DNA from 3 places in the Streptomyces sp. NPDC001002 genome. Region 3 is predicted to be linked to each of the others. Evidence: riboswitches for the same ligand, from Rfam matches in the RefSeq annotation. Region 3 holds a riboswitch; each other region holds the start of a gene.
The links. A riboswitch is a leader RNA that binds a small molecule or an ion and turns the genes downstream of it on or off. The one in region 3 is predicted to bind cobalamin.
Positions count from the first base shown of each region.

Region 1: it holds a riboswitch for cobalamin, as region 3 does, so the genes downstream of both, ACWDR3_RS24460 (cobalamin biosynthesis protein) here and ACWDR3_RS36595 (CbtB domain-containing protein) in region 3, are expected to answer to the same signal.
Region 2: it holds a riboswitch for cobalamin, as region 3 does, so the genes downstream of both, ACWDR3_RS31215 (ribonucleoside-diphosphate reductase subunit alpha) here and ACWDR3_RS36595 (CbtB domain-containing protein) in region 3, are expected to answer to the same signal.

Region 1 covers NZ_JBSFLV010000055.1:6,034-15,894, reverse strand. Annotated here, with positions in the region: gene ACWDR3_RS24480 (hypothetical protein) at 1-78, shown strand, start outside; gene ACWDR3_RS24475 (helix-turn-helix domain-containing protein) at 461-1,318, shown strand; gene ACWDR3_RS24470 (hypothetical protein) at 1,360-1,866, shown strand; gene ACWDR3_RS24465 (DUF397 domain-containing protein) at 2,139-2,318, opposite strand; cobalamin riboswitch at 2,571-2,710, shown strand; gene ACWDR3_RS24460 (cobalamin biosynthesis protein) at 2,812-3,753, shown strand; gene ACWDR3_RS24455 (cobyric acid synthase) at 3,750-5,261, shown strand; gene cobN (cobaltochelatase subunit CobN) at 5,258-8,911, shown strand; gene ACWDR3_RS24445 (putative cobaltochelatase) at 8,908-9,861, shown strand, end outside.
Region 2 covers NZ_JBSFLV010000084.1:23,986-33,846, reverse strand. Annotated here, with positions in the region: gene mctP (monocarboxylate uptake permease MctP) at 1-281, shown strand, start outside; gene ACWDR3_RS31235 (hypothetical protein) at 338-574, opposite strand; gene ACWDR3_RS31230 (nSTAND1 domain-containing NTPase) at 734-4,543, opposite strand; gene ACWDR3_RS31225 (CHAP domain-containing protein) at 4,829-5,500, shown strand; gene ACWDR3_RS31220 (GNAT family N-acetyltransferase) at 5,575-6,081, shown strand; cobalamin riboswitch at 6,146-6,274, shown strand; gene ACWDR3_RS31215 (ribonucleoside-diphosphate reductase subunit alpha) at 6,398-8,761, shown strand; gene ACWDR3_RS31210 (ribonucleotide-diphosphate reductase subunit beta) at 8,761-9,774, shown strand.
Region 3 covers NZ_JBSFLV010000120.1:14,519-24,379, reverse strand. Annotated here, with positions in the region: gene ACWDR3_RS36630 (carbohydrate ABC transporter permease) at 1-22, opposite strand, end outside; gene ACWDR3_RS36625 (carbohydrate ABC transporter permease) at 19-870, opposite strand; gene ACWDR3_RS36620 (extracellular solute-binding protein) at 963-2,231, opposite strand; gene ACWDR3_RS36615 (aminomethyl transferase family protein) at 2,604-3,947, shown strand; gene ACWDR3_RS36610 (methylenetetrahydrofolate reductase) at 3,977-4,849, shown strand; gene purU (formyltetrahydrofolate deformylase) at 4,846-5,751, shown strand; gene ACWDR3_RS36600 (LacI family DNA-binding transcriptional regulator) at 5,798-6,724, shown strand; cobalamin riboswitch at 6,859-7,003, shown strand; gene ACWDR3_RS36595 (CbtB domain-containing protein) at 7,039-7,260, shown strand; gene ACWDR3_RS36590 (CbtA family protein) at 7,283-8,035, shown strand; gene ACWDR3_RS36585 (histidine phosphatase family protein) at 8,116-8,724, opposite strand; gene metE (5-methyltetrahydropteroyltriglutamate--homocysteine S-methyltransferase) at 8,857-9,861, opposite strand, start outside.

The DNA.
Region 1 (9,861 bases), on a different contig from region 3:
GCGGTGACCGGCGCCTACGTCTGCTTCGCGGCGTGCGCGGCGGCTGTGGCGTACGGGATCTCGCTGATCTTGGCATAGGGCTGATGGCTCAGCGGCCGACGGCGAGCGTCAACATGCCGAGCGCCAACGACGCACGTGGCGGCAGAGACGGCTGTCGCCCATCGAGGCCGCACCACGAGGCTCGCTTGTGAAATTTTTCGCTGAACACGGAGTGCAACCGAAAATCCCACTGCTGCTGCCGCGTCACGCGAACTACTTTCCTATCACTCTCTCGCGCCTTTATGTAGCACTTTCGAGCGTTATACATGCATTCGAGCTACCCATGCGACCTAGCCCAAATAGACACATGTCATACTGACCACCGCTGGCCGCCGCGGTCGAACTAACCTACTCTAATTGAGAGTTACTGTTCGACGGTGGCGGCCTGACCAGTCAACGACGACATGTGGCAGGGAGCACCATGGCGAGAGATATCGATCCGAGCCTGAATCGACGCAGGCTCCGAATCGAGCTGCGCAAAGCCCGCGAACAGGCTGGACTGACCCAGCGGGATGCCGCAAAACGCCTCGAATGGTCGCTTTCCAAGCTGATCAGGATCGAAGCGGGAGCTGTCAGCCTCGGTGTAACCGATCTTCGGGCACTGCTCCAGTTGTACGACACCACGGAACCAGCCCTGGTCGCAGAACTGGAAGAGGCGGCCCGCGGCTCGAAAGGGCTGTCGTGGTGGGCCCAGTACAGCGAGGTGGTGTCAGCTCAGTACGCCTTGTACCTGGGATACGAGGGCTCGGCGGACCTGGTCCGCGTGTACAACCCTGTCATCCTTCCCGGCCTCGTCCAGACGGAGGACTACGCCACGGCGCTCCTGTCCGTCACGGCACGCGAGTCGCAGGTGCGACCACAAGTCGATCTACGCCTCACCCGGCAAGAGCGGTTCTTCGACAGCGACCAGGGACCCAAGGTCGACGTCGTCCTCGATGAGGCAGCCCTGCGGCGGGAAGTCGGCGGTCCCGCGGTGATGCGGCGGCAGCTCGACCACATCAAATCGCTGGCAGAACACCCCAGGGCCACCGTCCGCGTGTTGCCACTCTCCGCGGGGGCTCACTTCAGCGTCACCACGCCCTTCATCCTGCTCGGATTCAAGGACGACGACGATCTTCTCTACCTGGAGGGCCCTGCGGGGGGTCTCTCCAGCCGTGACGACCTGGGGCTCTCGGCTCGCTACCAGGAGTGCTTCGAAGAGATCAGCGCCATCGCGTACGAAGGCGACCGGATGACCGAACTCCTCGACACGGTCAAGGAGAGCCTGGGCAACAGCTGAATCCGGGCTGGAACAGCCCGGTGTGAGACGGGGGAGGGCCCATGGCGGTCTTCGGAATACGAGCGTGGTGGCAGCGATTGCGGATGCCCACCGAAGCCGCTCCCACCAGCGGCCTGTCGAACACCCCATCCGATACGGCTGACAATGGCTCGATCCCTCTCGACGACTGCGCCCTCAAGGCGTACGCCATGCAGCGGCCGGAATGGGCAGAAGCTCTTATCCAGGTGGAGAGCGCCCGAGTGACCGGAGAGATACGGCTCCTGTCCGTCCGGCTGTTGCTGGGCACGGCCTGCGGCAGCATCTTGCTCTTCAGCATCACGGTCGCCACGCGGGTCGCGCCCAGCATTGCCCTCGGTTCCACGACGCCACTCACCACAGCCGTCGTCGGTGCCGTCAGCGCAGCGGTCCTCACCGCGCTGGGCGCGGGCCTCGGCAGAACACTGCGCAATCGTTCCACCGGTGCACCGGGCACGTCCGTCAGCGGTGGCGCCTCCGGCCGGACTGAACCGCCGCCAGACCACGGTTCAGAACCTGGAGGCGCTCCGTGACGGGGGTGAGCCCCCACCACAGGCCGGCTCCCACGGCCAGAAGGGCCGTCACCACCAGCCAGACGAGACCGCGCGTCGCGCCCGCCGGCACCAACAGCGCCGCCAGTGCACCCATCCCGACGGCCAGTACTCCCGTCACCGAGCAGAAGAGCGCCAGCGGTACAACATCCGCTGTCCACGCGACCCCCGCACCGCGATCACCCACATGAGCAGAAGCGGATTCCTTGGCCCGGTCTCCCATACGTGTACCTCCCGTCCCCCCGCGCGGCGAGTCAGCCACCGCGCATATCCGGGTCCACAAGCCCCGCCAGAAAACCACACCACGCCGCGTGACGAAAGGTGAGCACAGCGTCTTGATGACGCTTTGAGTCACGCACCAGTACGCGATCTCTCCCCGAGGCCAATTCGACGCACTCACCGGCGTTGCTGGAGTGACTGCTCCTGAACCACACCCGCACCGACAGCTCCCTGTCGACCACGCCCACCTCCTCCAGTTCCGATAGCAATCGCACGGTCACGAACACTGGCTCCGCGCACCGGCCGGACACCGCCGGTCGACACGTACACGCACTCCTGTTCCCGTAGTCTGCCCACCTTCCTGGCCGGGAAAGAGCACAGAAAGCGCCGTTTCAAACTCCTGACGGCAAATCAACGATGTGGACCTCAGCACACCGCAGCTGTGCAGGTCAGCGGCAAGTTGACGGTTCTTCCAGGCCCGTGGTGGACTGCCGGGGCCAAGTACGGCGGCAAGAGAGGAAGCCGGTGTGATTCCGGCGCGGTCCCGCCACTGTCACCGGGGTAGGTAGTCCCGGGAGCCAGGAACTCTCGCCGTCGCTCTCTTCGAACCAGGGCGCGGACACCCTGAGTGAGGACAATTCGCCATGCGCGGCCGCCTGTTGAGGTTCATCACCCGAGCTCTGCCCGATCCCACGGCCGGCTGAGCCGATGCGTGCCGATCGCGTCTTCGCGTACGGCGCCGCCGCCGGCCTCCTCGGTGACCATCTGCTCGGCGATCCGCGCCGCGGCCATCCGGTCGCCGCGTTCGGCCGGGCCGCCGGTGCCGTGGAGCGGGTGCTGTGGCGCGACCACCGCGGCTGGGGCGCCCTGCACACCGCCGTGTGCGCGGGCGGCGCCGTCGCCCTCGCCGCCGCGGCCACTTCGGCCGTACGACCCTCCCGTACCGCCTCCGTCGCGCTGACCGCGGCCGCAACCTGGGCCGTCGTCGGCGGGAACTCCCTCGCCCGCGAGGCCGGGGTCATCGGGCGGGCGTTGGAGGCCGGGGACATCGAGGGCGCGCGGGCCCGGCTGCCCCATCTCTGCGGGCGCGACCCCCAGGCCCTCGACGCCGACGGGATCGCCCGGGCCGTCGTCGAGTCCGTCGCCGAGAACACCTCCGACGCGGTGGTGGGCGCGCTGGTGTGGGGTGCCGTGGCGGGCGTGCCGGGGCTCGTCGGCTTCCGGGCCGTGAACACCCTCGATGCCATGGTCGGGCACAAGTCGCCCAAGTACCGCCGGTACGGCTGGGCTTCGGCCCGTCTCGACGACGTGGCCGGCTGGCCGGGGGCGCGGCTGACCGCCGTCCTCGCGACCGTCGCGGGCGACGATCCGCGCGGGGCGGTACGCGCCTGGCGCACCGACGCCGGCAAGCACCCGAGCCCCAACGCCGGGCCCGTGGAGGCCTCGTTCGCGGGGGCGCTCGGGGTGCGGCTGGGCGGGACGCTCGCCTATGGCGGGCGAGTTGAGCACCGGCCCGTGCTCAATGGGGCCGGGCGTGCGGTGGCCGTGGACGACATCGATCGGGCCGTACGGCTCTCCCGGCGCGTCGGTCTGCTCGCGCTCGGCGTGAGCGTCGCCGGGCGGCTGCTCGCGAAGGGACGTAACTCATGAGCGGCGGCGGGCTGTTGGTCGCCGGGACCACCTCCGACGCCGGCAAGAGCGTCGTGACGGCCGGGATCTGCCGGTGGCTGGTGCGGCAGGGCGTGAAGGTCGCGCCCTTCAAGGCGCAGAACATGTCCCTCAATTCGTTCGTGACGCGCGAGGGCGCGGAGATCGGGCGCGCACAGGCCATGCAGGCGCAGGCCTGTCGGATCGAGCCGACCGCGCTGATGAATCCCGTGCTGCTCAAGCCCGGTGGCGAGCGGAGCAGTCAGGTCGTGCTCATGGGTAAGCCCGTGGGCGAGATGAGTGCGCGTGGGTATCACGGGGGGCGGCAGGAGCAGTTGCTCGGGACCGTGCTCGACTGTCTCGCCGAGTTGCGGGGCACGTATGACGCGGTGATCTGTGAGGGGGCCGGCAGTCCTGCCGAGATCAATCTGCGGCGGACCGACATCGTGAACATGGGGATCGCCCGGAATGCCGGACTTCCCGTGCTCGTGGTCGGGGACATCGACCGCGGGGGCGTCTTCGCCTCCTTCTTCGGAACCGTCGCGCTGCTCTCGCCCGAGGACCAGGCCCTCATAGCCGGGTTCGTCGTCAACAAGTTCCGTGGCGATGTCTCGCTGCTGGAACCGGGGTTGGAGATGCTCCTCGACCTCACCGGGCGCCGGACGTACGGCGTCCTGCCGTTCCAGCACGGCCTCGGGATCGACGAGGAGGACGGGCTGCGGATCTCCCTGCGCGGGACCGTGCGGGAGTCCAACACCGCCCCACCCGTCGGCGAGGACGTGCTGCGCGTCGCCGTGTGCGCGATCCCGCTCATGTCCAACTTCACGGACGTGGACGCGCTGGCCGCCGAACCGGGCGTCGTGGTGCGGTTCGTGGACCGGCCCGAGGAACTGGCCGACGCCGATCTCGTCGTGATCCCAGGGACTCGGGGGACGGTGAAGGCGCTGGAATGGCTGCGGGAGCGGGGACTTGCCGACGCCCTCGTCCGCAGGGCCGCCGAGCAGCGACCCATCCTCGGTATCTGCGGTGGTTTCCAGGTCCTCGGCGAGCACATCGAGGACGAGGTCGAGAGCCGGCGCGGACACGTGGACGGGCTCGGGGTACTGCCCCTGCGGGTGCGGTTCGCGCGCGAGAAGACCCTCACCCGGCCGGTGGGGGAAGCCCTCGGCGAGCCGGTCGAGGGGTACGAGATCCATCACGGAGTCGCGGAAGTCCTAGGAGGGGACGCCTTCTTGGACGGGTGCCGGGTCGGTCAGACCTGGGGCACGCACTGGCACGGCTCGCTGGAGTCGGACGGGTTCCGGCGGGCGTTCCTGCGCGAAGTGGCGGCCGCCGCGGGGCGCCGGTTCGTGCCGGCCGCCGACACCTCGTTCGCCGCGCTGCGCGAGGAGCAGCTCGACCGGCTCGGCGACCTGATCGAACAGCACGCGGACACGGACGCGCTGTGGCGGCTCATCGAGTCCGGCGCGCCGCAAGGACTGCCTTTCATTCCACCGGGAGCGCCCGCATGAGCACAGTGTTGTTGTTGTCGACCGCCGACACGGATCTGCTGGCGGCCCGGGCCGCCGGCGCCGGGTACCGGATCGGCAACCCGAACCGGGTGGATGTCGAGGGCGAGTTGCCCGCGCTCCTCGATGGCGCGGACGTCGCCGTCGTACGGCTGCTCGGCGGCAAGCGCGCGTGGGAGGACGGGCTCGCCGCGCTGAAGGCGTCCGGGATTCCGACCGTGCTCCTCGGCGGAGAGACCGTCCCCGACGCGGAGTTGATGGCCGAGTCGTCGGTGCCGGCCGGTGTGGTGGCCGAGGCGCTGCGGTACCTCGTCGAGGGTGGGCCGGAGAACCTGGCCGAGCTGGCCCGGTTCCTCTCCGACACCGTGCTGCTCACCGGCGAGGGCTTCGAAGAGCCGCGCAAGATGGCCGAGTTCGGCGTCCACGGCGAGCGTGCCTTCGTCGAGGGCCGGCCGACGGTCGGCGTGCTTTTCTACCGAGCTCATCACCTGTCCGGCAACACCGCCTTCGTGGACACCCTCTGCGACCAGGTCGAAGCGAAGGGCGCCAACGCCCTTGCCGTGTACTGCGGTTCGCTGCGCGGTGCCGATGCCGGGCTGTACGAGATCCTCGGCAGGGCCGACGCGCTGATCGCCACCGTCCTCGCCGCGGGCGGCACGCACGCCTCGCAGGCCTCGGCCGGCGGCGACGAGGAGGCCTGGGACATCGGGGCCCTCGCCGACCTCAACGTGCCGGTGCTGCAAGGTCTTTGCCTCACGTCGTCCCGCGCGGCCTGGGACGAGTCCGACGCCGCCCTCTCCCCCATGGACGCGGCGATGCAGGTCGCGATCCCCGAGTTCGACGGCCGGCTGATCACGGTCCCGTTCTCCTTCAAGGAGCAGGGTCCCGACGACGTCCCGGTCTACGTCGCCGACCCCGAGCGGGCGGCGCGGGTCGCCGGAATCGCCGTCAGGCACGCGAAGTTGAAGCACAAGCCGAACGCGGAGAAGAAGCTCGCGCTCGTCTTCACCGCGTACCCGACCAAGCACTCGCGCGTCGGGAACGCCGTGGGGCTGGACACGCCCGCCTCGGCCATCCAGGTGCTGGACGCGCTCCGGGACGCCGGGTACGTCGTCGAAGGGCACCCCGACAACGGCGACGAGTTGATCCACACGCTCATCAACGCCGGTGGCCACGACGTGGAATGGCTGACGGAGGAGCAGCTGGCCGCCGCGCCCGCCCGGGTGCCGCTCGCCGACTATCAGGCGTGGTTCGACAAGCTCGAACCGGAGCTCAGGCAAGGCATGTTGGACGCGTGGGGCGAGCCGCCCGGCAACCTCTACGTCGACGGCGACGACATCGTGCTCGCGTCCCTGCAGTTCGGGAACGTCGTGGTCATGATCCAGCCGCCGCGCGGCTTCGGTGAGAACCCGATCGCGATCTACCACGACCCCGACATGCCGCCGTCGCACCACTACATGGCCGCGTACCGCTGGCTCGACAACAGCTTCGGCGCGGACGCGATCGTCCACATGGGCAAGCACGGCACGATGGAATGGCTGCCCGGCAAGGGACTTGGGCTGAGCGGCGGCTGCGCGCCGGACGCCGTACTCGGCGAACTCCCCCTGATCTACCCGTTCATCGTGAACGACCCCGGCGAGGGCACGCAGGCCAAGCGGCGCGGGCACGCCACGGTCGTCGACCACCTCGTGCCGCCGATGGCGCGTGCCGACACCTACGGCGACCTCGCGAAGCTGGAGCAACTCCTCGACGAGTACGCGATGGTGTCCGACCTGGACCCGACGAAGGCCCCGGCCGTGCGCGCGCAGATCTGGACGCTGGTGAAGGCGGCCGAGCTGCACCACGACCTGCACGTGGACGACCAGCCGGACGACGCGGCCTTCGACGAGTTCGTGATGCACATCGACGGCTATCTGTGCGAGATCAAGGACGTGCAGATCCGCGACGGGCTGCACATCCTCGGCGGCGGCCCGGTCGGTGAAGCGCGCGTTAACCTCGTGCTGGCCGTGCTGCGCGCCTCGCAGGTGTGGGGCGGGCAGGCCAACGCGCTGCCGGGGCTGCGGGCCTCGCTGGCCGAGCACTTCGGGCTCAGCGAGAAGGAGTTGCTCGGCGAGCCGGGCGCTCCCGTGAAGGTGCCGGTGGAGCTGACGGAGCTGGTCGAGGGTCCGGCCCGGTCGGCCGCCGACGCGATCGATCTGCTGGAGCAGCTGTGCCGCCGGTTCGCGGAGGGCATGGAGTCCCAGGAGTGGGAGGTCACGGCCGTCCCGGCGCTCGTGCGTGCCGTCATCGGCACCGAACTCCCGGACGCCGTCGCGGTGTTGGAGTTCGCCTGCGAAGAGGTGGTCCCCCGGCTGGCCCGCACCACCGACGAGATCGATCACATCCTCAAGGCGCTGGACGGCGGTTACGTCCCGGCGGGCCCCTCGGGCTCCCCGACCCGTGGTCTGGTCAACGTCCTGCCGACCGGCCGCAACTTCTACTCGGTCGACCCCAAGGCCATTCCGTCCAGGCTGAGTTGGGAGGTCGGCCAGTCGCTGGCCGACTCCCTCGTGCAGCGGTACCTCCAGGACAACGGCGAGTTCCCGCAGTCCGTCGGCCTCACGGTCTGGGGCACCTCGGCGATGCGCACCCAGGGCGACGACATCGCCGAGATCCTCGCGCTGCTGGGCTGCCGTCCGGTCTGGGACGACGCCTCGCGCCGGGTGACCGGCTTCGAGATCGTGCCCGTCACGGAGTTGGGCCGGCCGCGCATCGATGTCACGGTCCGGATCTCCGGCTTCTTCCGGGACGCGTTCCCGCACGTCGTCGGATTGATCGACGATGCGGTACGGGCGGTGGCGGAGTTGGAGGAGCCCTCCGAGTCCAACTACGTCCGCAAGCACGCCGACGAGGACACCGCCGAGCACGGCGACCGGCGCCGGGCCACGGCCCGTATCTTCGGCTCCAAGCCGGGCGCGTACGGCGCCGGGCTGCTGCCGCTGATCGACGCGCGCAACTGGCGCAGCGACGCGGACCTCGCCGAGGTGTACGCGGTCTGGGGCGGCTACGCCTACGGTCGCGGGCTCGACGGGCGGGCGGCACGCGGGGACATGGAGACGGCGTTCAAGCGAATCGCCGTAGCCGCCAAGAACGTTGACACCCGCGAGCACGATCTCGTCGACGCGGACGACTACTTCCAGTACCACGGCGGCATGGTCGCCATGGTGCGACACCTGACGGGCACGAGTCCCGAGGCGTACGTCGGTGACTCGGCCACCCCGGACCAGGTGAAGACCCGCACGCTGGGCGAGGAGACGCACCGCGTCTTCCGGGCCCGCGTGGTCAACCCCCGCTGGATGGCGGCGATGCGGCGGCACGGATACAAGGGTGCCTTCGAGATGGCGGCGACCGTCGACTACCTCTTCGGCTACGACGCCACGGCCGGGGTCGTCGACGACTGGATGTACGAGAAGCTCAGCGCCGAGTACGTCTTCGCCCCGGAGAACCAGGACTTCATGAAGAAGTCCAACCCGTGGGCGCTGCGCGGCATCACCGAACGGCTCCTGGAGGCGGCCGAGCGCGGACTGTGGGCCGAGCCGGACGCCGACACGCTGGAGCGGCTGCGGGCGATCTACCTGGAGCTTGAGGGCGACCTGGAGGGCGACGAGAAGTGAGTACCCCCTTTCCGTTCACGGCCGTTGTCGGCCAGGACGACCTGCGGCTCGCGCTGCTGCTGAACGCCGTCTCCCCGGCGGTCGGCGGTGTGCTGGTGCGCGGCGAGAAGGGCACCGCCAAGTCGACGGCCGTACGCGCCCTTTCGGCGCTCATGCCGGCGCTGAACGTCGTCGCCGGGTGCCGTTTCTCCTGCGACCCCGACTCCCCCGACCCCGCCTGCCCGGACGGGCCGCACGAGCCGGGGGCGTTCGAGACACGTCCGGCGCGGATGGTCGAACTGCCCGTGGGCGCCTCGGAGGACCGGCTCGTGGGCGCCCTCGACATCGAACGGGCGCTGTCCGAGGGCGTGAAGGCCTTCGAGCCGGGCCTGCTCGCCGACGCGCACCGCGGGATCCTCTACGTCGACGAGGTCAACCTCCTCCACGACCACCTGGTCGACCTGCTGCTGGACGCGGCGGCGATGGGCGCGTCGTACGTCGAGCGCGAGGGTGTCTCGGTGCGCCACGCCGCGCGCTTTCTGCTCGTCGGCACGATGAACCCCGAAGAGGGCGAGCTGCGGCCGCAGTTGCTCGACCGGTTCGGCCTGACCGTCGAGGTGGCCGCCTCGCGCGAGCCCGACCAGCGGGTCGAGGTCGTCCGGCGCAGGCTCGCCTACGACGACGATCCGGCCGGCTTCTCGGCGCGTTGGGCGGACGAGGAGACGTCGGTACGGCAACGGATCGTCGCGGCGCGGGAGTTGTTGCCGTCGGTGCGGCTGGGCGACGGGGCGCTGCGGCAGATCGCGGCGACCTGTGCCGCCTTCGAGGTGGACGGCATGCGGGCCGACATCGTGATGGCGCGTACGGCGACCGCGCTGGCCGCGTGGGCCGGGCGGACCGACGTGCTCGCCGAGGACGTACGGCAGGCGGCGTTGCTCGCACTGCCGCACCGCAGGCGCCGTAATCCCTTC
Region 2 (9,861 bases), on a different contig from region 3:
TGATCTACGGCACGGCCGCCGCGTACGGCGTCGCCTCCCCGACCCAGAAGCACTTCGGCGGCTCCTCCAAGGAGATCCCGGGCATCGGCGAGATCGGCTACATCGGCCTCACGGCGTTCGTCCTGAACGTGGTGGTGACGGTGGTCCTGACCTTCGCCCTGAAGGCACTGAAGGCCCCGGAGGGCGTGGACGAGACGCAGCCGGGCGACTATACGGCGGATGCGGGTGACCCGGGCGTGGAGGTGGAACTGCCGCCGGCTACGGCGGGGACCTCGCACTAGCTGGTGGGCTTACCTGTGCAACGGGCCGTCGGAGAAGATCCGGCGGCCCGTTCGCGTCACCGGCTGTCCCGGTTTCCGCTCCGCACCAACTGCCAGAGCGCGCAGAGCGAGCTGACCGCCGCGGCCAGAGCCTGCACCGACACGGGAGACACCGTGGCCGCGACCACCGTGCCGACCGTGATCAGCAGAAGGAACAGCGGGAAGGCCTTGCGTCGGCGGAACGGCCTGGCGCGGGACGAACTCGGGGGCGGGACATCCGAGATCCCGGGGTCCGGGTCGGGGGCATGGGACATCGCAGGGCTCATTTCAGCCGGTCGTCACAGGGTGAGGCGCTCTCCGGGAGTCCGGGGCGGCGCACTCAACGTAGCCGCGGGACCGAGCCGTTCGGGGCAAAGGGCGAGGTTGCCGCGTTGCCATCACAGGCGACACACAGGCAACCTGTCCGCCCCCGCTCACCGACAGGGGCGGGTGTCGGCGCCCGAGCCGTCGAACGCCCGCCACCCGTCCAGGCTTCCCGGCCCCAGGAGCCTGCAGATCCCGGTCAGGGCCCGGGCCGGATCCAGGTCCCACCGGCGCAGAGTGCCGTCCTCGTTGGCGCTGAGCACGGCCCGGCCGTCCGGCGTGAACACGGCACCGCGCACCTCACCGACGGGACCGCGCAGGGCGGCGTACGGCTGCCAGGCACCATCGGCGGCGCGCTCCCAGACCCGTACCGAACCGTCCCGCGAGGCGCTGACCAGCCGCCTGCCGTCCGGCGAGAAGGCGACCCGCAGGACCGGGGCGGTGTGTCCGTACAGTCGGGCGACGGTCTTGCGGGTGTGCGTGTCCCAGATCTCGACGACGTGGTCCCGGCCCGCCGAGGCGAGCAGCCGGCCGCTGGGATCGAAGGCGACGTCGAAGACGGAGTCGGGACTGATGCGGGGGTAGGGGCTGACCACCTTCAAGCCGGGCCAAGTGCGCAGGGTGAGGGTTCGGTCCTGTCCGCTGGAGGCGAGAAGACCGCCACGCGCGGAGGTGAGGGCGATGCCCCATACGTTCTCCGCCTTGCGGGAGGCCAGCAGGCGCCGGGTCTTCAGGTTCCAGACCCGCAAGTAGTCGTCCCAACCCCCGGTCACCAAACGGGTGCCGGTGCCGTCGAAGGCGACGGCCAGGACCTCACGCCCGGACCTGGGCAGCTCGGTCAGCCGTTCGCCGGTGTCCGTGCGCCAGACGGTGGTCGTGTGGTCCATGCTCGTCACGGCGAGGAGGCTGCCGGACGGGTTGTAGGCGAGGTCCGTGATCTCGCCCTCGGCCGCCCGCCAGGTGAGCCGTGGCTTTCGGGCCCGGCCGTCCCAGAGACTGACGGTGCCCGCGCTGTCGCCGGTCGCGTAGCCGTCGCGGAAGCCGCCAAGTGCGGTGAAGGCCTTGGCGCCGGTACGCACCGGGCTGTCGGCCAGCCGCCACAGCCGGAGCGTCCCGTCTTCTCCCCCGGTGACCAGGGTCGCCCCGTCCGGAGACAGGGCGACGGCGTTGACCGGACCCGCGTTGCCCATCAGGGTGATCGGCAGGTCGGCGGGCCGACCGAGATCGCGGACCTGAGCCGTGTTGTCCTGCGAACCGCTGACCAGGGTGCCGTCGCGGCCGACCGCCACGTCCATGACGGAATCGGTGTGCGTCTCGTACGTACGGATCCGCCGCTCGGCGCGGACGTCCCAGACGCGTACGGTGCCGTCGAAGCCGCCGCCGACCAGTTCGCGGCCGTCTGCGGTGAAGGCCAGGGCGCGCACCGAGCGCGTCGGATGGTCGTGCAGCCGTGCGACGGTCCGACCTCTGCGGGTGTCGAAGAGCAGGACGCTGCGGAACGACTGGTCCGTGCCCGACTTGTCGCTGCCGCCGCCCGTCGCGAGAGTGCGGCCGTCGTCGGTGAACGCGACGGCTCGGATCGGGCCCGGCGCGTCCTCGCCCCCGGGTTCGGCGGTCCAGTCGAGGCGGGCCTGGGGCATCCGCCACATCCGGATCCGCCCGTCGCCGCCCGCGGTGACCAGACGGCTTCCGTCGGGCGAGAACGCGACGCGCATGTCGGCGTCCTCGTCGGCGGGATCGCCACCTCCCCGGAGCAGGGGCCGGGCCGGTCCCTTGCCGCCGAACAGCCACACCGATCCGTCGTCGTAACCCGCGGCCAACTGCCTCCCGTCCGCGCTGAAGGAGAGCGAGTCGACCTGGCCCGCCGTGATTGAGGGGCGTTTACGGGATCGCACGTGTGCGGCCGTCGGGTCCTGGGACCGCCGCCACTCTCGGATGTCCCCGTCGTCACCACCCCACGCGATGGTGCCGTCCTTCGCCCAGGTGAGTGCGGATACCGGAGTGTCCGCGTCGATGATCCGGCTGTTCCAGATCATCGACGCACTGCTCAGGAGGGCACCTCGGCTGTCCGCCGATCGGTCCTCCTCGTACGCGGCCGCGGCCAGTCGCATGGATGCCTCGGGATTGCTCTCCCCCAGGGCGGACGCCTGGTTGGCCAGCGCCTTGGCATGGGAGGTCCGCTCCTCCGTCTCCGTCGCCCGCTGCTTCGCGCTCATGACGACGACCACAGCAGCCAGCACCACCAGGGCGATCCCCAGAGCCAGCAGTTGAAGCACCCACCGCCGCCGCCGCACCCGCCGCCGCTCCCGCTCCCGGCTCGCCGCCAGGAACTCCCTCGGCAGCGGGCCGAGTTCGTCCTCGTGCTCGTCCGCCCAACGGACGGAGTCAGCCAGTTGAGCGCCGGCCAGCAGCAGGGCATGGTCGCGTCGGGCGTCCTGCCACTGCACGGCCGCTTCGGACAGCCCCCGGCCGACCCTGCCCATCAACTGGTCGTGCGTGATCCACTGTCGTACGAGGGGCCAGGACGCGAGCAACGCCTCGTGGGCGACCTGGACGGTGACCTCGCCGCCGGGTTCGGCGTGGACGGTCAGCAGCCTCTCCCTTACGAACGCCTCCAGGACGGCGGCGACTTCGGCCTCGTCGCCCGGCAGCAGGTCGAGCAGCCGGGCACGGCTGATGCGCCGACGGGTGGTGTCGTGCAGGTCGTCACGGCGGCCGAGGCGCACGAAGGCATGCTCGGCGATGCGCTGCCCACGGGCGTCGAGTTGCCCGTAGACCTGGTCGGCGGAGAGGGAGAGGGCCCGTCGGATACCACCGGACTTGCGGTAGGCGGCGGCGGTGAGGCGGTTGCCCTCGCGGTGCATCCAGGTGACCCGGAGCGCGTGGGAGAGCAGGGGCAGCGCACCCGGCGCGCAGCCCTCGTCGTCGGCGAACGGATCGGACAACGCGCCCAGTTCGTGCAGCAGGACCTCGACCAGCGCGTCGTCGACGACCAGGCCGGCCTCCTCGCCGGGCTCGGTGATCACTTCCCGCAGTTCCACCTCCGTCATAGGTTCGAGGAGGAAGGGAGCCGCGCGCAGGGCAGCGGTGAGCCCGGGGTGGGTCAGGCAACGGCCGTAGAAATCGGCGCGCATGCCGAGCACCACGAGGACGACGGGTTCGCCCGCGCCGTCACGGAGCGCGGTCAGCTCACACAGCAGGTCGAAGAAGGCCCGCCGCTGCCCAGGGTCCTGGCACTGCGCGAACGCCTCCTCGAACTGGTCGACGAGGACCAGGGTCCGGTAGGGCCGTTCGGCCGGCCGCTCCCCCGGTCGCGGGTCCGCCGCACGCAGCAGGTCGGCGAAGTCCCCGGCGGATGAGCGTACAGCGGCGAGCGTGCGGTCGGGGTCGGTGCGCAGGCGGGCGGTGACAGCCTGCGCGAGCCGGTCCAACGGCTGCTCGCCCGGGGTGAGTTCGATGACCGGCCAGTCCTGTGAGCCCGGCAGCCGGCCGGCCGCGAGGGCGCCCATGAGTCCCGCCTTGAGGAGCGAGGTCTTGCCCGCGCCGGACGGCGCCACCACGACATAGGGGCCCTGGTCGGGAGCCCGCCGGTCGAGACCCTCGATCAGGGCGCCGACGGCAGCGCCTCGACCGCGGTAGAGATGAGCCCAGGCGGCCGTGTAGGCGGCGAGGCCGCGGAACGGACAATCGCCTTCCGGGCTGCGGGGGGTGGGGAGCTTACGGCCGCTGCGTACGACTTCCCGCTCGTGGAGGGCGATGAGCCGGCCGTCGGTGCCGAAGTACGTGTCCAGGGCCTGGGCGAGAGTGGCACTGCCCGGTGCCCGGCCGTTCTCGACGCGACTGATGTGGGCCTTGTCGTACTTGACCTTCGTACTCAGCGCGTCCTGGGTCAGACCGGCCGCCATCCGGCGCCGCCGCACCTCGGCGCCATAGCCGGCTGCCTTGCCGTTTCCTGATCCGTCCGGCCGGTCGGCGTCACCGTCCCCGCCTGTTGCCGGTTGCCCCTCGCTTCGGCAACCGGCAACCCCCTCATCGGCCTCGTCGAACTCTGATCGCACCTGCTACACCTGTCGTCACATCGTCGCATTCCGGAGTCGGCAACCTACCCGGAGTGACGGCGCGTTCAGCGGGCGCGGCATCACATGCGAGAACGCGAGTTGTGCGCCGCGCCCCTTATCCCTTCACCCACCACCCCGGAGGAATCCGTGCGCCACCATGCCCTGCACAGCCTGATCGCGGCCGCCCTGCTCGCCGTCCCCGCCCTCGTCTGCGCTCCCGCGACCGCGTCCACCGCCCCGGCCACATCGGCCGCCCGCCCGAACTCGGCGCCGAGTCCCCTCCGTCAGGCCATCGTGGACCGCGCCAACACCGCTCTCACCACCGCGCACCGCTACAAAGCGACCCCCAACGGCCCGGTCAGGCTGAGCACGCCCGGCGACTCCGGACACGACAACTACCTGGGCGGCAAGAACCTCAACGAGTACAACGGCTTCAACGGAGACGCGTGGTGCGGCTACTTCGCCCGCGCGATGTGGGCCAACTCGGCCGCGACGCCCACCGACTACAAGTCCTCCCGGGCCTGGGAGACCGGCGTGGGCGACCGGTTCCACCCCTACCGACCCGGACAGCCGCCGCAGCGCGGGGACGTGATCGTGTGGCACAACCACAACAGCCGTGCGCCCAGGGGGCATGTCGCGGTCGTGGTGGCAGTGGGCGGCAGCGACGGCCGCACGGTGACCACCGTCGAGGGCAACGCGGGCCGCGGCTCCGACAGCATCACCATGAAGCAGTACCGCTGGGTAGGCGCCGAGGGACCGAAGCTGCCCGGCCGCAACAACGCCACGCTGAAGGTACGGGGTTACGCCGCCCGCAGCTGAGCCGCACCGGACGAGCGGGCCGTCGGAGAAAAACCGGCGGCCCGTTGTCGTACCCGTCGGGCACACTCGCCCCCATGGACATCGTGATCCGGGCAGCGCACCCCAGCGAATACGAGACCCTCGGCGAGATCACCGCCCAGGCCTATCTCCAGGACGACCTGCTGACCTTCGGGGAGAGCGACTGGTACCTCGGCGAGCTCAGAGACGTGGCCAAGCGGGCGACCGTCGCCGACGTATTGGTCGCCGCGGACGGGGACCGGATCCTCGGCGGGGTCACCTTCGTCACGGCCGGCACGCACATGGCCGAGCGGGCCGGCCCCACCGAGGCCGAGATCCGGATGCTCGCCGTCGACCGGGCCGCCCGCGGCCGGGGCGCCGGCGAGGCACTCGTCCGCGCCTGCGTCGACCGCGCGCGAGCCGCCGAGGACTGCACCGGCATCGTCCTGTCCACCCAGCCGACCATGCGCGCCGCCCACCGCATCTACGAACGCCTCGGCTTCGTCCGCGTCCCGGAGCGCGACTGGAACCCCATTCCGGAGGCCGGCGACTTCGTGCTGCTCACCTATCAGTTGACGTTCTGACACGCTCCGAAGTCGGCGCGCGACACAACATCTAGGGGTGCTACTACAACCCAGCACAAGATGTATGCTCATGCTCGCTGTCGTCGCAGGGGAATCCGGTGCGAATCCGGAACTGTCCCGCAACGGTGTACTCATGCGTGTTCGCACACGTATGGGCGTCAGTCCGAGGACCTGCCGACAGTGCGCCCGACCAAGCCGGTCGGGTGCCATGACGTCCGGGCCTCGTGGAATGGGCCGGGGACGCGACGCCGTCGTGCGTTCGTGGCTGCCCCCTGCCCTCCGCCAGGCCCCCGTGCCCAGCGAGGGAGAGCCCCACGTGACCATCGCGCCAGCCGACCCGGCTTCAGTCACCGCGCCGGAGACCGACGGCCCCGGTACCGCGTTGCTGCGGATCCTGACCGAGCTGACCGCCGACCTCCCCGACGCAGACCCCGGCCGCGTCGCCGCCGCCGCGCTGCGCGGCCGCTCCGCGCAGGCCGACGAGGCCGAACTGCGCGAGCTGGCCACGGAGGCCGCCGCCGGTCTCATCTCGGAGGACCCCGCCTACTCGCAGGTCGCCGCCCGGCTGCTGACCATCTCGATCCGCGCCGAGGCCGCCTCGCAGGGCGTGACGTCCTTCACCGAGTCCGTCGCCGTCGGCCACCGCGAGGGCCTCATCGCCGACCGCACCGCCGAGTTCGTCCGCGTCCACGCGGCCCGCCTCGACGAACTGATCGACCGGCAGGCCGACGACCGCTTCGGCTACTTCGGCCTGCGCACCCTGCACAGCCGCTACCTGCTGCGCCACCCCATCACCCGCAAGGTCGTCGAGACCCCGCAGCACTTCATGCTGCGCGTGGCAGCCGGTCTGGCGGAGGACGACAGCAGGCGTGCGCTCGACGAAGTCGCCTCGCTCTACCGCCTGATGAGCCGGCTCGACTACCTCCCCTCCTCCCCCACGCTCTTCAACTCCGGCACCCGGCACCCCCAGATGTCGTCCTGCTACCTCCTCGACTCCCCGCTGGACGAGCTGGACTCCATCTACGACCGCTACCACCAGGTCGCCCGCCTCTCCAAGCACGCCGGCGGCATCGGCATCGCCTACTCCCGCATCCGCTCCCGGGGTTCACTGATCCGCGGCACGAACGGGCACTCCAACGGCATCGTCCCGTTCCTCAAGACGCTCGACGCCTCCGTCGCCGCCGTGAACCAGGGCGGCCGGCGCAAGGGCGCGGCCGCGGTCTACCTGGAGACCTGGCACTCCGACATCGAGGAGTTCCTGGAGCTGCGGGACAACACCGGTGAGGACGCCCGGCGTACGCACAACCTGAACCTCGCGCACTGGATCCCGGACGAGTTCATGCGGCGGGTCAACGAGGACGGCGTCTGGTCCCTGTTCTCCCCCGCCGATGTGCCCGAACTGGTCGACCTGTGGGGCGCGGAGTTCGACGCCGCGTACCGCAAGGCGGAGGCCGCCGGGCTCGCCCGCAAGACCATCCCGGCCCGCGACCTCTACGGCCGCATGATGCGCACCCTCGCGCAGACCGGCAACGGCTGGCTGACCTTCAAGGACGCGGCCAACCGCACCGCCAACCAGACCGCCGAGCCAGGCCACACGGTCCACTCCTCCAACCTCTGCACGGAGATCCTGGAGGTCACGGACGACGGCGAGACCGCGGTCTGCAACCTGGGCTCGGTCAATCTCGGCGCCTTCGTGGTCGGCCGGGACATCGACTGGGACCGGCTGGACGAGACCGTCCGCACGGCCGTCACCTTCCTCGACCGGGTCGTCGACATCAACTTCTACCCGACCGAGCAGGCGGGCCGCTCCAACGCGAAATGGCGTCCGGTCGGCCTCGGTGCCATGGGCCTCCAGGACGTCTTCTTCAAACTCCGCCTCCCCTTCGACTCCCCCGAGGCCAAGGCCCTCTCCACCCGCATCGCCGAGCGCATCATGCTCGCCGCGTACGAGGCGTCGACGGACCTGGCCGAGCGCAACGGCCCGTTGCCGGCCTGGGAGAAGACCCGCACGGCCCGGGGCGTCCTGCACCCCGACCACTACGACGTCGAACTGACCTGGCCGGAGCGCTGGTCGGCACTGCGGGAACGTATCGCCAGGGTAGGCATGCGCAACAGCCTCCTGCTCGCGATCGCCCCCACCGCCACCATCGCCTCGATCGCGGGCGTCTACGAGTGCATCGAGCCGCAGGTCTCCAACCTGTTCAAGCGCGAGACGCTGTCCGGTGAGTTCCTCCAGGTCAACTCGTACCTGGTCGACGAGTTGAAGAAACTCGGCGTCTGGGACGCCCGCACCCGCGAGGCCCTGCGCGAGGCCAACGGCTCGGTGCAGGCCTTCGCCTGGATCCCGGCGGACGTCCGCGCGCTGTACCGCACGGCGTGGGAGATCCCGCAGCGCGGCCTGATCGACATGGCCGCGGCCCGCACCCCGTACCTGGACCAGTCCCAGTCCCTCAACCTCTTCCTGGAGACCCCGACCATCGGCAAGCTCTCGTCGATGTACGCGTACGCCTGGAAGCAGGGCCTGAAGACGACGTACTACCTGCGGTCGAGGCCGGCGACGAGGATCGCCCGCGCGGCCCAGGCCCAGACCCAAACCCCCATCCCCGTCCAGCAGATCGCCGACCCCGACGCGGTCGCCTGCTCCCTGGAAAACCCCGAGTCCTGCGAGGCATGCCAGTAATGACCACCGAAGCCAAGAACCTTCTCGACCCGGGCTTCGAGCTGACCCTCCGCCCCATGCGCTACCCCGACTTCTACGAGCGCTACCGGGACGCCATCAAGAACACCTGGACCGTCGAGGAGGTCGACCTCCACTCGGACGTCACCGATCTCGCGAAGCTGACGCCGGGTGAGCAGCACATGATCGGCCGGCTGGTCGCGTTCTTCGCGACGGGCGACTCGATCGTGGCGAACAACCTCGTGCTGACGCTGTACAAGCACATCAACTCCCCCGAGGCGCGGCTCTACTTGAGCCGTCAGCTCTTCGAGGAGGCCGTGCACGTCCAGTTCTACTTGACGCTCCTCGACACCTACCTTCCCGACCCGGAGGACAGGGCGGCCGCCTTCGACGCGGTGGAGAACATCCCCTCCATCCGCGAGAAGGCCGAGTTCTGCTTCAAGTGGATCAACGAGGTCGAGAAGCTGGACAGCCTCCAGACCCAGGCCGACCGCCGCCGCTTCCTCCTCAACCTCATCTGCTTCGCCGCTTGCATCGAAGGGCTGTTCTTCTACGGGGCCTTCGCTTACGTGTACTGGTTCCGGAGCCGGGGGCTGCTTCACGGTCTGGCGACCGGCACGAACTGGGTGTTCCGCGACGAGACCATGCACATGTCCTTCGCGTTCGACGTCGTCGACACCGTCCGCAAGGAGGAGCCGGAGCTCTTCGACGACCAGCTCCAGCAGCAGGTGACCGACATGCTGAAGGAGGCCGTCGAGGCGGAGTTGCAGTTCGGGCGTGATCTGTGCGGTGAGGGTCTGCCGGGCATGAACACCGAGTCGATGCGTCAGTACCTGGAGTGTGTCGCCGACCAGCGGCTCCAGCGGCTGGGCTTCGCGCCGGTGTACGGCTCCGAGAACCCCTTCTCCTTCATGGAGTTGCAGGGTGTGCAGGAGCTGACCAACTTCTTCGAGCGCCGCCCGTCGGCGTACCAGGTGGCCGTGGAGGGGTCGGTCGACCTCGACGAGGACTTCTGACGTCAAGTCCTGGGACGGCCCATGGAGCTTCCATGGGCCGTCCATGGACCTGCTATGCGGCGGCAAAGTTCTTCCGGCGCATCTGGT
Region 3 (9,861 bases):
TCTTGGTCACGGTGGTGCTCACATGCCCTCCTGCTGACTGTCCATCTTCGTGAAGCCCGACAGGCGGGTGGTGAGCAGCGAGAGCCCCAGACCCGTCACCACCAGCAGCGTGGCGACGGCGCTGGCCCGGCCCATGTCGTGCGCCTGGAAGCCGGTGATGTACATGGCCAGCGGCAGCACCCGGGTGGCGGTGCCGGGGCCGCCCGTGCCGCCGGAGAGCACGAAGATCAGGTCGAAGTAGGTCAGGGAGCCGACGAGCATCAGCGTGCTGGAGGTGACGAACGTGTACTTCAGCTGCGGCAGCGTGATCCGCAGGAAGCGCACCCGGGGCCCGGCCCCGTCGATGGCCGCGGCCTCGTAGAGAGAGACCGGGATCTGGCGCAGTCCGGCTTGGTAGAGCAGCGCGTGGAAGGGCACGAACTGCCAGGCGATCACGAAGATCACCGTGTAGAGGGCGAGGTCGGGCGAGCCGAGGAACGGCTTGGCCAGCCAGTGCAGTCCGGGGGTGGCGCCGATGCCGAAGGACGGGTCGAGCAGCGCCTGCCAGGTCAGGCCGATCGCGACGGCGGACAGCAGCAGCGGCAGGAACCACAGCACGGCGAACAGCGAGCGCAGCCGGCCCCGCGGCGCCTGGAACACACCGAGCGCCAGCGCGACGGGCGTCTGGACCAGCCAGCTGATCACCATCACCTTGACGGTGAGCCACACCGCCTGCCAGGTGGCGCTGTCGGTGAGCACCGCGCTCCAGTTGGCTCCGCCGGCCCAGCCGATCGAACCCAGCCCGTCCCAGTCGGCGAGGCTCAGCACCAGCACGCCCACGAGTGGGACGAGACCGAACAGGGCGAAGATCACCAGCGCCGGGGCGGCCATCAGGGCACCGCTCCAGCGGCGCCCCACCCGGGCCCCGCCCGACCGCGCCCTCTCGGACGCGGCAGGGCCGGGCGTAGGGACAACTGCCGTCATTACTGCGCCGCCTTGCTCATGTTCTCGCCGAACTGCGCGGGCTCGATCTCCCGCAGGAACGACTTGTCGACGTTGGTCAGCAGCGGGTCGGACTGGTCCGAGGGCAGGGCCTGGTCCCAGGAGAGCTGGAAGCTCGGGGACTTCTGCACCAGGTCGTACACGAACTGCAGCCACTTCTTGTCGGCCGAAGTCGTCGAAGCCAGCTTCGACTCAAGGCCGTTGACCGGCGGCACGCTGCCCGCCGCCAGGTAGGCGTCGATCTGGGAGTCGTCCAGGACGTAGTCCTTGAAGTAGTCGAGCGCCTCCGACTTGTGCTTGCTCGCCGCGTTCAGGGACAGGAAGTTGGAGGGATTGCCGACGATGCCGGCCGGGTCGCCCTTGCCGTCGGGCACGGTCGGGAACGTGGTGTAGCCGAGGTCGTTCTTCACGAAGTCCGGTGCGGCCTTGACGAAGTTGGCGTACTCCCAGGTGCCCATCACCTCCATGGCCGCCTTGCCGGTGTAGACGAGCGCGGTGGAGGCGCCCTGGTCGTAGTTGACGGACGAGGCGTTGGAGCCGAAGGCACCCGCCTCGGACAGATCCTGGAGGTACTGGTTGGCCTTGGTGACCGACGCGTCCTTCCACACCGAGGCGTCACCGCCGGCGATCTTCGAGAACACCCCGGAGCCACCGGTCCGGTCGAGCAGGTACTCCGTGTACATCAGCGTCGGCCACTTGGAGTTGGCCGCGAGGGACATCGGGATGACGTTCTTCGCCTTCAGCTTCTTCACGGCCGCGAGCAGGTCGTCGTACGTCTTCGGGGGCTGGACGCCCGCGTCGGCGAGCACCTTCTTGTTGTAGTAGAGGACGACCGGCGCCAGGCCGTTGGCGGGTACGCCGTAGACCTTGCCGTCGAAGGTGGCGCTCTGCAGCACGCTCGGCGTGAACCGGTCCGTCTTGACCTGGGACGCGGACAGGGCGTCGACCTTGCCCGCCTTGACGTAGTCGTTGAGCGCGCCGCCGCCCCAGCTGAAGAAGATGTCCGGTGCCTGGTTCGCGCCGAACGCCACGCGCAGCTTCTGCTTGTAGTCGTCGTTGGCGAACAGCCGCAGCGTGATCTTCCCGTCCGGGTGCTCCTTGTTGTAGGCGTCGACCGACTCCTTGAGGATCGTCTGGTCGTTGAGCGCCCACATCGTCAGGCCCTTCGAGGACGACGTCGTGGACGGCCCGGACGTCCCGCAGGAGGCGATGGCCACGGCGGCCGACACGGTGGTGAGGGATACGACCATCCGCCGAGTTCTCGTTCTCGAAGTCCCGTGCATGCTCTGCCTCTTTCTCTCGCAATGCCATGTGGTGCGCAAGGCAGATACGGAAAGCAGCGCGAAAGGCTTTCGTGTGCACCGCCGCAGCGGCCTGCCTGCTGGACCGGGACACTGACACGCGGTTCACGCCCGGGACAAGGAGGAGAAAAGCCCCGGTTACGAAAGACTTTCGCGACCCGGGCGGAGCCCGCACCCGCGCCCAGTACGCGGGGCGCACGCAAAGGTTGCGCGATCGGAGCCACGCGCCGGCAGGGCCGGTCCTGTTAGCGTCCACTAGAACGATTTAGTGGACGACTTAGTGGACGTTCCCGGGACGGACCGCGAAGCGAAGGAGCCGCAATGGCAACCCCCTCCCTCCAGGACGGCATCGACAAGGCCGGCTCACCGGTCAAGCTGCTGTGGCAGCCCGGCGCCGAGCCATGGACCCCTGAGGTGGTCGAGCGCGAGTACGCGGGCTGGCGGCAGGAGCAGCAGGCCTGGCACGAGGGCGTGGCCCTGCTCGACCTCTCGCACCACATGTACGACCTGACGATCGAAGGCCCGGACGCCACCCGGGTGTTGGCCGATCACGGCGTCAACAACTTCGCCAAGTTCGCGATCGGACAGGCCAAGCAGTACGTGCCCGTGACCCGCGAAGGCCACATCGTCACCGACGGCATCCTCGCCCGCGAGGCCGAGAACAGGTACCTGCTCAGCGGCATCCCCGCCGCTCAGCACTGGGTGCAGTACCACGCGGAGAAGGGCGGCTACGACGTCGGCTTCGCCACCGACCCCTCCTCCGCCTTCCGGCCCGGCGGCGGCGACCCGAAGCTGTTCCGCTACCAGATTCAAGGCCCGCTGGCCGTGGAGCTGGTGGAGCGGGCGTTCGGCGGCCCGATGCCGGAGACGAAGTTCTTCCACTCCAGCCCGGTCGTCCTCGACGGGCGCTCGCTGCGCGCCCTGCGGCACGGCATGGCGGGCCAGGCCGGCTACGAGTTCATCGGCCCCTGGGAGCACGCGGCCCACGTCCACGAGAGGTTCCTGACGGTCGGCGAACCGCTCGGCCTGATCCAGGTCGGCGCCCTCGCGTACACGACACCCAGCGTCGAGAGCGGCTGGATCCCGTCCCCGGTGCCCGGCATCTACACCGACCCCGAACTGCTGGAATACCGCAGGCAGCTGCCCTTGTTCGGAATCGAGGGCAAGCGCCCCCTGAACGGCAGTTACTTCTCGGAGGACATCGAGGACTACTACGTATCGCCGTACGAACTCGGCTACGGCAAGATGATCTCCTTCCGCCACGACTTCGTGGGCCGGGACGCCCTGGAGAAGGCCAAGGACGAGGTGCGGCGCACCAAGGTCACCCTCGTCCTCGACCCCGCCGACGTGCGCACGGTGATCGGCGAGGGCCAGGATCCCGGTTTCGTGCTCTCCTACGCCCGGCACCGGGTGGAGACCGCCGCCGGACTGGTCGGCGTCACCATGCAGAGCGCGTCGATCGACCCCGTGGGCGCGGTCCTCGCCCAGACGCTGATCGACACCGAGCACGCCGTGCCCGGCACCGAGGTGAGCGTGGTCTGGGGCGAGCACCCCGGTCCCGGTACCGACCCCGAGGCCGACCTCGGCTTCCCCCGCATCCGCGCCACCGTGCATCCCTCGCCGTTCGACGAGCACGCGCGCACCCTCTACCGCCGCGACCGCTGACGCGGGCCCAGAGAGCGAGACGCACCACGATGAACCCCGCGAGCAGGACAGGAACAGCGGTCGGCACCGCACTCCTGGAGGACTTCTCCCTGGAGATGACCGGCAAGGACGTCCCCGGACTGGAAGAGGCCCGCGACCGCATACCCCAGGGCACCCGCATCAACATCACCTTCCTCGGCAACGAGGACCTGCCGATGCGCCTGGCCGCGGCCCGGGCCGTCAAGCGGCTCGGCTTCGTCCCCGTACCGCACATCTCCGCCCGCCGCCTCGGCTCCCGCGACGACTTCGAACGGTTCCTCGCGGGCCTGCGCGCCGACGGCACCTCCGACAACGTGTTCCTCGTCGGCGGCGACCCGGCCCACCCCGAAGGCCCCTACGCGGACTCCCTCTCGCTGATCGACACCGGGCTGCTGGGGGAGTACGGAGTACGGCACGTCGGCATCACCGGATACCCCGAAGGCCATCCGTCGATCGACGACCTGACGCTGTGGTCCGCGCTGCGGAACAAGCACGCGGCCCTCGCCGCGCACCCCCTGGACGGCGAGATCATCACCCAGTTCGGCTTCGACGTCGACCCGGTGCTCGCCTGGGTGGCGGAGGTACGGAGCCGAGGCATCGCCCTCCCCATCAGGATCGGCGTCCCCGGACCCGCCGGAGCACGCCGGCTCCTGTCCTACGCGGCCCGGTTCGGCGTAGGAACCAGTGCCTCCGTCGTCAAGAAGTACGGGTTCTCGCTGACCAACCTCATGGGCACCGCCGGCCCCGACCGCTTCCTGCGCGATCTCGCCGCGGCCCACGACCCCGCCCGGCACGGCGACTTGAAGATCCACTTCTATACGTTCGGCGGGCTCAAGGCCACCTCCGACTGGGCCGCCCGCTTCCGGAAGGACAGCACGGCATGACGCTCACGCAGGACACCCCGGTCCGCGCCGGCACGGCCGAAAAGCCCACGCAGCAGGCCTCGTTGATCGTGCAGGGCGCGGACGCCACCGGCATCGTCGCGGCCGTGACATCGGTCCTCAGCGGCCACGGCGCCAACATCGTCGCCCTCGACCAGTACTCCGACAACCCGCAGGGCGGCGCCTTCTTCCAGCGCACGGTGTTCGGCCTCGACGGCCTGCGGGCCGCGCTGCCCGCCCTGCGCACCGACCTCGACGAACACCTCGTGGAGCGGTTCGGTCTGACGTACACGCTGCGCGACCTGTCGGTCCCCAAGCGGGTCGCGATCTTCGCGTCGAAGTCCGACCACTGTCTGCTCGACCTGCTCTGGCGCCATCGGCAGGGCCAACTGCCCGTCACCGTCGCGATGGTGATCTCCAACCACCCCGATGTGGCCGAGGAGGTACGCGCCTTCGGCATCCCGTTCTTCCACGTGCCCTCCCAGGGACCGGACAAGTCGGCGGCCGAGACGGAACACCTGCGGCTGCTCAAGGGCAACGTCGACTTCGTCGTCCTCGCCCGCTACATGCAGATCCTCACCGGCGACCTCATCGAACGGCTCGGCGTGCCGATCATCAACATCCACCACTCCTTCCTGCCCGCCTTCATCGGCGCCGGGCCCTACGCCAAGGCCAAGGAACGCGGCGTGAAGCTGGTCGGCGCCACCGCCCACTACGTCACCGAGGACCTCGACGAGGGCCCGATCATCGAGCAGGACGTCGTCCGCGTCACCCACGCCCATACCGCCACCGACCTCACCCGCCGGGGCGCCGACGTGGAACGCGCGGTCCTCTCCCGGGCGGTGCTGTGGCACGCCGAGGACCGGGTCGTCAGGAACGGCAACCAGACCATCGTGTTCGCCTAGGCTGAGCGCCGGCGCTTAATCGTTCTACTGGCGGGAGTGTGCCGGCATGGGCCGTTCCGGCCGGGTGACGCTGAGCGACGTGGCCGAGGCGTCCGGGGTCTCCCGGGCGACCGTCAGCTTCGTACTGAACGACGACCCCCGGCAGACCATCTCCGGAGCGACCCGGGAACGAGTCCTGGCCGCCGCACGGGAGTTGGGGTACGTCCCGCACGGGATCGCCCGGGCGCTGCGCGAGGGGTCGTCGCGGATCGTCGTCCTCAATGTCGACGAGGGCCTGGAGGGCAACTTCTCCCGGAGCTATGTCCGGGGCCTGGACGAGGAGTTGGCCGCGCACGACCACGTCCTCCTCGTGCGGCACGGGCACACCGCGCCGGAGGCCACCCAGAAGATCCTCGACGCCATCGTGCCGCGAGCCGTGCTCCGGCTCGGCGAGGTCTACATGCGTGGGAACGGTCCCATCGAGGAGGACTGGGAGAACGGGTTCGCCGCCAACGCCGCCCTGCAGATCGGTCATCTCGCCGAACGGGGGCACACCCGGATCACCATGGCCATGCCCGACCACGACTTCCCGCTCACCGAGGCCCGCCTCGGGTTCGCCCGCGAGGCCGCCCGGCGGCTGGGTCTGCCGCCTCTGGAGCACCTCGTCGTCCCCCGCCCGCGGGAGGCAGGCGCGGTCGCCGTCGGGGCGTTCCGCGCGGCGCACCCGGACGTGACCGCCGTGGCCGCCTTCGACGACGACATCGCCGTGCGCACCCTGACCGCCCTGCACGACCTCGGAGTTCGGGTGCCCGATGACATGGCCGTGATCGGCTTCGACGAGACCGAGCACGGCTCCCTGACCACGCCCGCGCTCACCACCGTCCACATCGACGCCGAAGTCCTCGGCAGGCTCGCCGCGCGGCACGCCCTCGGCATCGACACGGGGGGCCTGGCGCCGCTGCCGGGCCGGATCGTGGTCCGCGGCTCGGTGTGACCGACGTACGGGACCGCGGCTCGCACGGCGCCTGAACCGACGTATCCACGCGGTGAATTGACGACCGAGGCCGATGATCCTCGTCACTCGGCGCGAGAGACCGGCATCACCCCAGGTAGCGCGGTATTGGCCATGTTCGCGACACACGGTACGGTCACTCTGATATCGACGACGCCAAAACGGAAGCCGGTGGGAGTCCGGCACGGTCGCGCCACTGTGTGCCACCCCTTTAGCGGAGGGGGGCGAGTCAGACCCGTAGCCGTCGTCCTGTGCACCACCGAGATGGGACGCGAACTCCCAGAGGAGGCCCTGCCATGGCGCAGCATGTCGCTCAGCCGACAGCCACCACCCCCGCTCTCCCCGCCAAGCTGCCGATCGGCGCGATCGTCCCCTGGGCGGTCTTCTTCGGCATCCTGATGCTGGTCCTGCTCTACTTCGTCGGCGCCGAACAGGGCGCCACCTCCCTCGTGTCCGGTTCGGACGTCCACGAGTGGGTGCACGACGCCCGTCACCTGCTCGGCTTCCCCTGCCACTGACCCGAGGGAAACCAGCACTCTCATGAACTCCGCAACGGTGCGAAACCTTCTCGTGCGGGGCATGCTCGCCGGCCTGACCGCCGGCGTGCTCGCCCTCGTCGTCGCCTACTTCCTCGGTGAGCCGAACGTCGACAAGGCGATCGGCTTCGAGGACGCGCACGCCCACGAGCACGAGATGGAGATCGTCTCCCGCTCCCTGCAGTCCACCGCCGGTCTGGCCACCGGTGTCCTGATCTACGGCGTCGCGTTCGGCGGCATCGCCGCGCTCGCCTTCTGCTTCGCGCTCGGCCGCGTCGGCCGGTTCAGCCCGCGGGCGACCGCGCTGCTGCTGTCCGGCTGCGCCCTGCTGGCCGTCTACGTCGTCCCGTTCCTGAAGTACCCGGCCAACCCGCCGGCGGTCGGCGACCCCGACACCATCGGCAAGCGGACCACCCTGTACTTCCTGATGATGGTCCTCAGCGTGCTCCTCGCGATCGTCGCGACCATCCTCGGCAAGCGGCTCGCACCGAGCCTGGGCACCTGGTACGCCACCGTCGTCGCGCTCGCCGCGTTCGCCCTGGTGATCGGGCTGGCGTACGCGTTCCTGCCGGTGATCAACGAGGTCCCCGCGGACTTCCCGGCCACCGTGCTGTGGCGCTTCCGGCTCTCCGCGCTGGCCATGCAGATCACCCTGTGGGGCGGATTCGGCCTGGCTTTCGGCGAGTTGGCCGAACGGCTGCTGAACCCGAAGCCGGCCACGGTGCCGGCGAGTACGGCGGTGCCCGCACCGCACTGACACGACCCGGAGGACGGGGCGGGCGGTGTCAGCCGCGCCGCGCGATCATCACGCAGTTACGTGAGCACAGGGACACGGCGTCATGACCCGCCGGCCGGCGGGACTCCGGCCGCCCCGGCCGTCTCCAGCGGGTCTCCGACCCGCACGTTCCACCGGCCCGCCCGCCCACTGACCGTGGTGGCCGTCAACGGCAGCACGTCCACCCGCCAGAAAGCCGCCGCGGGCGCGCCCAACGCGTGCACCACCGCGGCCCGTACGACATCCGGTTCGACCACGGCGAGCGTACGGCCGTCCGCGCCGAGGGACGCCTCCAGCCACCGTGCCACCCGCGCGCACAACTCCTCGACGGACTCCCCGCCGTGCGGAGCCGACGCGGGATCGGCGAGCCACTGTGCCACCGCCTCGGGCTCACCGGCACCGACCTCTGCGAGCGTGAGCCCCCGCCAGCGCCCCACGTCCAGCCCCGCCAACTCCGCTGCTTCCTCGCACCCGTTGAGGCCCAACGCGGTCGCCGTCTGACGACAGCGCACACCGGGCGACACGACGACACGCGCGGCCGAGGGCAGGGCGCCGGCCGCGGCACGGGCCCCCGCCTCACCGCCGGCCTCGATCGAACCCCCGTCGTCGAAACGTGCCTGGCGCAGCGAGGTGCTCATCGCGGGCGAGATGAAGGTGACACGGCTGGTCACGGACGGCTCCTCCTGGTGCGGTCGGTGGTGTGGCGGTCTCCATTGGACACTGCGCGCAGGCACGTGTGCCGGCCGGGGAGGGGGCCTCGGCGTCCCTCCCCGGCCGAACGGACCCGACCTCAGGACCCGATGTCAGGCCCCGGGCAGTTCCTCACGGACCGTGCGGGCGGCGGCGACCAGGTTCTCCAGCGACGCACGGGTCTCCGGCCAACCGCGGGTCTTGAGACCGCAGTCGGGGTTGACCCACAACCGCTCGGCGGGGATGGCCCTGAGCCCGGTACGCAGTAGATCGGCGACCTCCTCCGCGCTAGGCACCCGCGGCGAGTGGATGTCGTACACGCCCGGTCCCGCCTCGCGCGGATAGCCGTGGGCGGCGAGTTCGCGCGCGACCTGCATGTGCGAGCGGGCCGCCTCCAGGCTGATGACGTCCGCGTCGAGATCGTCGATGGCCTGGACGATGTCCCCGAACTCGGCGTAGCACATGTGGGTGTGGATCTGCGTGTCCGGCCGCACCCCACCCGTGCTGAGCCGGAACGCCTCGGTCGCCCACGCCAGATACGCGGCACGATCGGCGGTGCGCAGCGGGAGCGTCTCGCGCAGGGCGGGCTCGTCGACCTGGATCACCGAAGTCCCGGCCGCCTCAAGGTCGTTGACCTCCTCGCGCAGGGCGAGCGCCACCTGCCGGGCGGTGTCGCCGAGCGGCTGGTCGTCCCGGACGAAGGACCAGGCGAGCATGGTGACCGGCCCGGTGAGCATGCCCTTGACCGGGCGCGGGGTGAGGGACTGGGCGTACGTCGTCCAGTGCACGGTCATCGGCTCGGGGCGGGAGATGTCGCCGGCCAGGATCGGCGGGCGGACGTAACGGGTGCCGTAGGACTGCACCCAGCCGTGCTGCGTGGCCAGGTACCCCGTGAGCTGCTCGGCGAAGTACTGGACCATGTCGTTGCGTTCGGCCTCGCCGTGCACCAGGACGTCCAGACCGGTCTTCTCCTGGAAGGAGATGACCTCCTGGATCTCGGCCCTGATGCGCTCCTCGTAGCCGGCCGTGTCGATCCGGCCAGCCCTCAAGTCCGCGCGGGCGGTGCGCAGTTCACCGGTCTGCGGGAAGGAGCCGATCGTGGTGGTCGGCAGCAGCGG